DNA from 2 places in the Streptomyces odontomachicola genome. Region 1 is predicted to be linked to the other one. Evidence: riboswitches for the same ligand, from Rfam matches in the RefSeq annotation. Region 1 holds a riboswitch; the other holds the start of a gene.

Evidence for each region. A riboswitch is a leader RNA that binds a small molecule or an ion and turns the genes downstream of it on or off. The one in region 1 is predicted to bind cobalamin.
Region 2: another riboswitch for cobalamin. It lies ahead of ABEE00_RS07025 (energy-coupling factor ABC transporter permease); the one in region 1 lies ahead of ABEE00_RS04700 (CoA-acylating methylmalonate-semialdehyde dehydrogenase).

Annotation. Positions count from the first base shown of each region.
Region 1 is NZ_JBCFOK010000002.1:420,997-424,771, forward strand. Features, by position in the region: gene ABEE00_RS04695 (M14 family zinc carboxypeptidase) at 1-1,272, opposite strand, end outside; cobalamin riboswitch at 1,497-1,697, shown strand; gene ABEE00_RS04700 (CoA-acylating methylmalonate-semialdehyde dehydrogenase) at 1,725-3,269, shown strand; gene ABEE00_RS04705 (acyl-CoA dehydrogenase family protein) at 3,275-3,775, shown strand, end outside.
Region 2 is NZ_JBCFOK010000003.1:406,211-409,985, forward strand. Features, by position in the region: gene cbiQ (cobalt ECF transporter T component CbiQ) at 1-736, opposite strand, end outside; gene ABEE00_RS07020 (energy-coupling factor ABC transporter substrate-binding protein) at 743-1,219, opposite strand; gene ABEE00_RS07025 (energy-coupling factor ABC transporter permease) at 1,216-1,971, opposite strand; cobalamin riboswitch at 2,001-2,187, opposite strand; gene ABEE00_RS07030 (heparin lyase I family protein) at 2,539-3,255, shown strand; gene ABEE00_RS07035 (hypothetical protein) at 3,505-3,775, shown strand, end outside.

The DNA.
Region 1 (3,775 bases):
CCGCTGCGCCTCGCCCGCGTCCGCACGCCGGAAGGTCTCGATCTGGTCGGCGAGCACCGCGGCGCGGTGCCGCTGCGCGTAGTCGAGGGTGGCGCGCATGGCCGCGCCCGCGATGTCGGTGTTGATCGCCGAGCGCCGCCGCAGCTCCTTGACCGGCAGCTTCTCGTACTCCGCGTTGTTGACCGCCATCGGGAACTCGACGGTGTGCGAGGCGACGGCGCCCTGGAACGGCATGTACTGCGGGGTGAATATGGGCGGCCAGTCGTCCCACCCCTCCTTCTGGTCGCGGAAGGGGATGACGGCGGGCTTCACCCCGTCCTTGCGCTCGGTGTAGCCGAGTCCGTTGACCGCCTTCTCCATGCCCAGCGCGTTGCGGTAGGCGTTCTTGAGGAACAGGTCGTACTCGTAGTTCTCCCCGTGCGGCGGAGTGGTCGGCTCGATCAGGGTGCCGTTGACGTATCCGTGCAGGTCGAGCATGACCGCGGGCTGCTTGTCGACGGCGATGCGCCGGATCGCGCGGCTCTCCGGCTGCGAGGCGGTGATGAAGTCGCGGTTGAGGTCGAAGCCGTTCGCATTGGTGCGGGTGCCCGCGATGCGGCCGTCGGGGTTGGCCGTGACGTTCAGATAGACGCGGTGCTTCGCGAGCAGCCCGGCCGTGCCCCGGTCCTTCGCCTTCGCCATCCGCTCGATGAGCTTGAGCGCGGCGTCGGTGCCCTCCCACTCGTTGCCGTGGATGTTGTTGTTGATGAACACCGGGGTCTTGTAGCCGGCCTTGATGCGCGGGTTCCCCGCGGCCTTCGCGGGCGCGTTCTCGATCTGGTCGCGCATCCGCTCCTGCCGCCGCGCCTCGGCGGGGCTCTCCGGCGCCGTGAGGGTGACCAGATACAGCTCGTGCCCGCCCGCGCTGCGCCCTGCGACCTCCACGCTGACGCGCTCGCCCAGCTTCTGCAGGGCGTTCAGCCGGGGCGCGAGTGAGTGGTACGGGGCGAGGCCCAGCTTGGATGACTTGTCCGAGGGGTCGGCGGGCGGCGGGGTGAGGACGGTCTTGCGCGGATAGCCGCCGGAGTGGGTGATCCGGGGGGAGGTGGCGGGGTGTGCACTCGCCTTGCCCAGCAGGGGAGTTGGGGCCTCGCCGCTGTCCCGTACGGGGTGGGGCGGGGGACCGTTCGGCGCGGGTGTCGCGGTGGCGCCCGGCGCGGCGGCGAGCGCGCCCGCGAGTGCCGCGGCCAGCGGCACGCTGAGCAGGCCGGGTCTGAGACGGAACGAGCCCATGCGGCACAACCCTTCGGACGACGGCAGAAGCGGTGCGGTACGAAAGCGGTGCGGTGCGAAAGCGGTGCAGAGCGAAACGGCGCGGGATGAAAAAGAGCGGAGCGAAAGCGATGCTCAGCCGACATCTACCGGCTGGGCCGGAGGGCGACAAGAGCGCGATCAGCGCCACGCGCACACGGGGGAACGGCGGATTCCGGCCGGCGGACCGGCGGGGGTGGACTTACTTGGACGTCCAACTATATGGTCGCTGCACGTCCGCGGTGTCAGGGAAGCCGGTGTGAATCCGGCACGGTCCCGCCACTGTGACCGGGGAGTGTGTTCTCCGCCAACGGGCCACCGGCGCACGGCAGTTGCCGTGTCCGGGAAGGCCGGGGAGCGCGTACTGATCCGGGAGTCAGGATACCGGCCGCGGCTTCGTGTTCCGTGTTGTCCACGAGGATGGAGAAACACGCATGGCCCCCACACGCATGCCCACTTACGCCGATTCGGCCGGACGTGAAGTCCGGGAACTGGCCCATTTCGTCGCCGGCAAGCACAGCCCGGGCACCTCGGGCTCCTACGGCGACGTGTACGACCCCAACACCGGCGAGGTCCAGGCCCGCGTGCCGCTCGCCGACGACGGGGAGACCCGCGCGGTGATCGCCGACGCCGCCGCTGCCCAGCCCGGCTGGGCCGCCTGGAACCCGCAGCGCCGCGCGCGGGTGCTGCTGCGTTTCCTCCAGCTCGTGGAGGAGGAGCGCGACGCACTGGCCAGGATGCTCTCCTCCGAGCACGGCAAGACGGTCGCCGACGCGCACGGGGACCTCCAACGCGGCCTGGAGGTGGTGGAGTTCGCCGCGGGCATCCCGCACCTGTCGAAGGGCGAGTTCACCGACAACGCCGGGGCCGGGATCGACGTGCACTCGCTGCGCGCGCCGCTGGGCGTGATCGCCGGGATCACTCCGTTCAACTTCCCCGCGATGATTCCGCTGTGGCAGGCCGCCCCCGCTCTGGCCTGCGGGAACGCGTTCATCCTCAAGCCCTCGGAGCGCGCTCCCTCGGTCCCGCTGCGGCTCGCCGAGCTCTTCCTGGAGGCCGGTCTGCCGCCGGGCGTGTTCAACGTGGTCAACGGCGGCAGGGAGTCGGTCGACGCGCTCCTGGAGGACCCGCGCGTGGAGGCGCTGGGCTTCGTCGGCTCCACGGCCGTCGCCGAGCGGATCTACGCGACGGCCGCCGCGCACGGCAAGCGCGCGCAGTGCTTCGGCGGCGCCAAGAACCACCTGGTCGTCATGCCCGACGCGGACCTCGACCAGGCGGTGGACGCGCTGATCGGCGCCGGCTACGGCTCGGCGGGGGAGCGCTGCATGGCGGTGTCCGTCGCCGTGCCGGTGGGCGAGCGTACGGCCGACGCGCTGGTCGAGCGGCTCGCGGAGCGGATCGGGCGGCTGCGCGTCGGCCGCGGCGACGATCCCGAGGCGGACTTCGGGCCGCTGGTGGGGCCCGATGCCGTGGAGCGGGTGCGCGGCTATGTCGACCTGGGCGTGCGGGAGGGCGCCGAACTGGTCGTGGACGGGAGGGACTTCCGCCTCGCCGGGCACGAGGGCGGCTTCTTCGCCGGCGCCTCGCTCTTCGACCGGGTCACGCCCGGCATGCGGATCTACCAGGAGGAGATCTTCGGCCCCGTACTGAGCGTCGTACGGGCCGCCGACTACGAGGAGGCGCTGCGCCTGCCCACCGAGCACCCCTACGGGAACGGCGTGTCCGTCTTCACCCGCGACGGCGACACCGCGCGTGACTTCGCCCGGCGTGTGCACACCGGCATGGTCGGCGTGAACGTGCCGATTCCGGTGCCGGTCGCCTACCACACCTTCGGCGGCTGGAAGCGCTCCGGATTCGGGGATCTCAACCAGCACGGCACCGACGCCGTTCGCTTCTGCACCCGCACCAAGACCGTCACCTCGCGCTGGCCCTCGGGTGCCAAGGAGGATGCGCGCTTCACGATTCCGGTGATGGGGTGAGCGCCATGACCGGCACCCTGCTCACCGAGGACCAGACGGCCCTGGTGGAGACCACCCTCGACTTCGCCCAGGACCACCTGGCGCCGCACGCCGTGCGCTGGGACCGCGAGAAGCACTTCCCGGTGGACGTGCTGCGGAAGGCGGCGGGGCTGGGCCTCGGCGGCGTGTACGTACGCGAAGAGTGCGGCGGCAGCGGGCTGAGCCGGGCCGACGGGGCGCTGATCTTCGAGGCGCTGGCCTCGGGCTGCCCCTCCGTTGCCGGGTATCTGTCGATCCACAACATGGTCGCCTGGATGATCGACCGGTACGGGGACGCGGAGCAGCGCGAGCGGTGGCTGCCGCGGCTGTGCGCCATGGAGGACCTGGGCAGCTACTGCCTGACCGAACCGGGTGCAGGATCGGACGCCGCGGCGCTGCGCACCCGCGCGGTGCGGGACGGTGACGGGCATGTGCTGACCGGGGTGAAGCAGTTCATCTCCGGCGCGGGTGCTTCGCAGGTGTACGTG
Region 2 (3,775 bases), on a different contig from region 1:
GGGGAAGTACGAGGGCGAGCGCGGCGATCCCCGCGAGGAGCGTGGCGGAGGAGGCCAGGAAGCGCGGGGACAGGTGCGCGGGCGGCACCTGGACACGGAGCGTGCCGTCGTATCCCCGGCCCGCGAGCCCGGTCTGCAGTCGCGACGCGCGGTCGAAGGCGCGCACGAACGAGGTCGCGCCCAGCGCCGCCAGCGAACGCCACGCCGCGGAGCGGGTGGTGTGGCCGAGGCGGGCCGCCTGCACCTGCCGGATCTGGTTCATGGAGTCCAGCAGCAGGAAGCTCATGCGGTAGACCACCATCGCCACGTCCACGACAGCGGCGGGCACCCCGGCGCGCACCAGCCGCGGCAGCACGTCGGCCACCGGAGTGGTGAAGGCGAACAGCAGCACCCCGAGCGAGGCGGCCGAGGTGCGCAGCAGGAGCCCTCCCGCGTGCGCGGGCCCGCCGGGCGCGAGGGCGATCAGCCCGTGCGGACCCGCGACCTGGAACAGCAGCGGTATGGCCCCGGTCACGCAGAAGCCGAGCGGAATGCGGTAGGCGCGCCACAGCTTGCGGGGCGGTACGCGGGCCGGGCCGAGCAGCACGGACAGCGCCGCCGCGGCGACCAGCGCCGCGCCGGGCCAGGGCGGCAGTGAGATCGCGAGAATGGTCAGGCCGAGCCCGAGGAACGCCTTCTCGGCCGGATGGCGGTGGCGCCAGCGGCTGCTGTACGCGGCCGCGTCGATGGGCAGCACGGCGGGTTACGGGCGCTGGTCGGGGGTGGCGGCGGTACGGGCGTCGGCGGTGCCGGTGGCGGCGGTACCGGCACCGGCGCTACCGGCATCCGCGGCGTCCGTTCCGTGCTCGCCCTCGACCTTGCCGTCGCCCTCGCCCGTGTCCGTGCCCGCGCTCGTGCCTTCGCGCTGTGCGGCCAGCGCACGCGCCTCGCCCTGCTTGCGGCCCCTGCGGAGGCCGAAGTAGTAGGTGAGCACGCCCGCGCCGAGCGCCGCCTGCAGTGCGAAGAGCGCCGACTCGACCTCGCCAGACGGGGGTTCGTAGAGCGGCGAGAACCACGGCTTGTAGTCCGGCTTGAGCTGCGTGATCGCCGATTCGGCCTGCGCGTCGGAGCCGGTGAAGGGCTCCTTCTTGTGGTCGCCGAGGCCGAACGCCAGCGGGATGACGGCCAGCGCCAGCACGGCCACCACCAGCAGCGTGTTGATCTTCGCGTTGCGGCTCATTCGGACACCGCCTCCTTCCGCTCGCCCTGCTCGCCGGCCGTGTCCCCGCCGTCCGCGCGATCCTGGGTCTCCTGCTTCCGCGCGGCGCCGACCCGCTTCAGGACGCCCAGGCGGATCAGCTCGCCCTTGCTGGACTGCTGGAGGAGCCGCATGACCAGCACCGTGAGCAGTCCCTCGCTGACGGCCAGCGGGATCTGGGTGACGGCGAAGATCCCGGCGAACTTGGCGAGCGCGCCCAGGAAGCCGCTGCTCGCGTCCGGGAAGGCCAGCGCGAGCTGGACGCTGGTGACGCAGTACGTGCTCAGGTCGGCGACGAACGCGCCGAAGAACACCGCGACCATCAGCGGCGCGCCGGACCCGCGCAACAGCCGGTAGATCCCGTACCCCGCCCACGGCCCGACGATGGCCATGGAGAACGCGTTCGCGCCCAGCGTGGTCAGCCCGCCGTGGGCGAGCAGCAGCGCCTGGAAGAGCAGCGTGATGGTGCCCAGGACCGCCATGATGGGCGGCCGGAAGAGCACGGCGCCCAGCCCCGTACCCGTGGGATGCGAGCAACTGCCCGTCACGGAGGGGATCTTCAGGGCCGAGAGGACGAAGGTGAAGGCGCCGGAGGCGCCGAGCAGCAGGGTGCTCTCCGGGTGTGACTTGACCTCGCGGGTCAGGGAGCGCACGCCGTGTATGACGAACGGTGCGGACGCGACGCTCCAGGCGACCGCGTGCGCAGGGGGAAGATACCCCTCGGCAATATGCATGCTAGGGAAGACCTCTCCAGCACCTCGTGGATGGACAACGCACCCTGGCCGGTCTCCTGGCTCACGGGCGCACCTGACTCCGCCTTCCCGGACTCCGCGGTCGTACGCGGAGGTCCAGTGGCTTCCCGGAGGGAGGAGCCGGACTTCCCGATCACAGTGGCGAGGGCCGCACCGGTTTCTCACCGGTTTCCCGAACACCAAGGCCGTTGGACAGTAATGCGACGGACGTGTCCAGGACAAGCTGGCCGCCGGGGGCGCAGTGGCGCGTGAGCGGCGCGTACGCGTGGCGCCTACGGCAACATCCGTACGCGGGCGGGGAGTTGGCGGCCAGGGTGCTCGGGCCGTCGAGTGCGGCGAGCGTTTGCGCGCTTTGCTGAACGTTCGCCCCGCGCGGGCTTTCGCTTGAGTGTTTGTCTTGTGAGCGTTTCCGTTGACCGGTTGTCCCGTACCTCTGGCGCCGGAACGATGGCGGACCGTTCGAGGCCGTACCGGCGCACCGACCACGCTCCGACCCCGCGCCGGCCATCTCCGGCGGCCCGCGCGCCGCCGCCAGCGGAAGGGGACCTCATGCGTCTGCGTAAGCGAACCGCCCTCCCGGCAGCCGCCCTGACCTGCGCCGTCGCGCTGACCGTGAGCAATCAGGCGGGGGCGGCGCCGGTGTGGGACGGCGATGCGGGGCAGGGTACGGGGGTCTTCGCGAGCACCCTGTGCGACGACCCGGGCAGCGTGACCGCGCAGGACAATCACGACGGGCGCGGCAAGGTGTTCAAGTTCAACAAGCCACGAGGGCTCAAGCGTTGTGAAGGGCACGGAAGCCGCGTGGACGGCTCGCCCTACGCGTTCCGGAACAACGCGACGTACTACGTGGGCTGGGACACCCGCACCAACACGGACGACGCCGGGACGATATTCCAGTGGAAGTCCTGGGGCACCAACGACGAGAACCAGCAGAACTATCCGGTGCTCATGAAGGTCGAGGGCGGCGAACTCAAGCTCTTCCACGTCGAACCGGGCGAGAAGTGGACGCTCCAGTGGAGCACCCCCGTGCGCAAGGACACCTGGAAGCGGATCGTCCTGGGCATCCACACCTCTCAATCCGCCGACGAGGGGCGGGTGGAGCTGTACTACAACGGCGCGAAGAAGGCCGACTTCCACGGCCGCACGTGGGACGACAAGGGCAATGTGCCGCGCTGGGGCAGCTATGGGGCGGAGGTCCAGGATCAGCCGGTCATCAACTGGGTCGACGGGCTGCGCATCGGCACGACCTATGGGGACGCGAAGTAGAACCCGCGCCCTCGAACCGTAAATGCGGCATCGTCGGATTTGACCGGCAATCGGGTCCGGGGACGGGAAGTGCGGCGTGACCCGGTGGGAAAAACTGAGTGGCGTCGGCAACCGGGCGGGTGTTTCCGCGCGTCCTTTCGGACTGTCGGACCCTGGAGCTTCCGCCCCAACTCGCCTCGCGGCGCAGCGGAATGGAAGTATCGGGGCCGGCATGAGGAAAGAGCCGCGACGGTGAACCAGGAGAGTGCAATGGAGAACGACGCCTTCCCGGGTACGGGGCCGACGGAGGCGCCCAAGGCCGCACATTCACGACGCGGCGTATTGGGCCGCGCCCTGGCGGTGTCCGGCGGCGCGCTGTTCGCCATGGGCGCTGCGGGGTGTTCGGGCGACAAGAAGGGCGCGGGCGCTGAGAAGGCAGGGGAGAAGTCCTCGGTCGGCTCCATGAGCAGCGGCGCGGACGGCGGCGGCGCAGGTCAGATCGCCGGCGTGCTCGGCGCGAACTTCAACGAGGCCGCCGCGA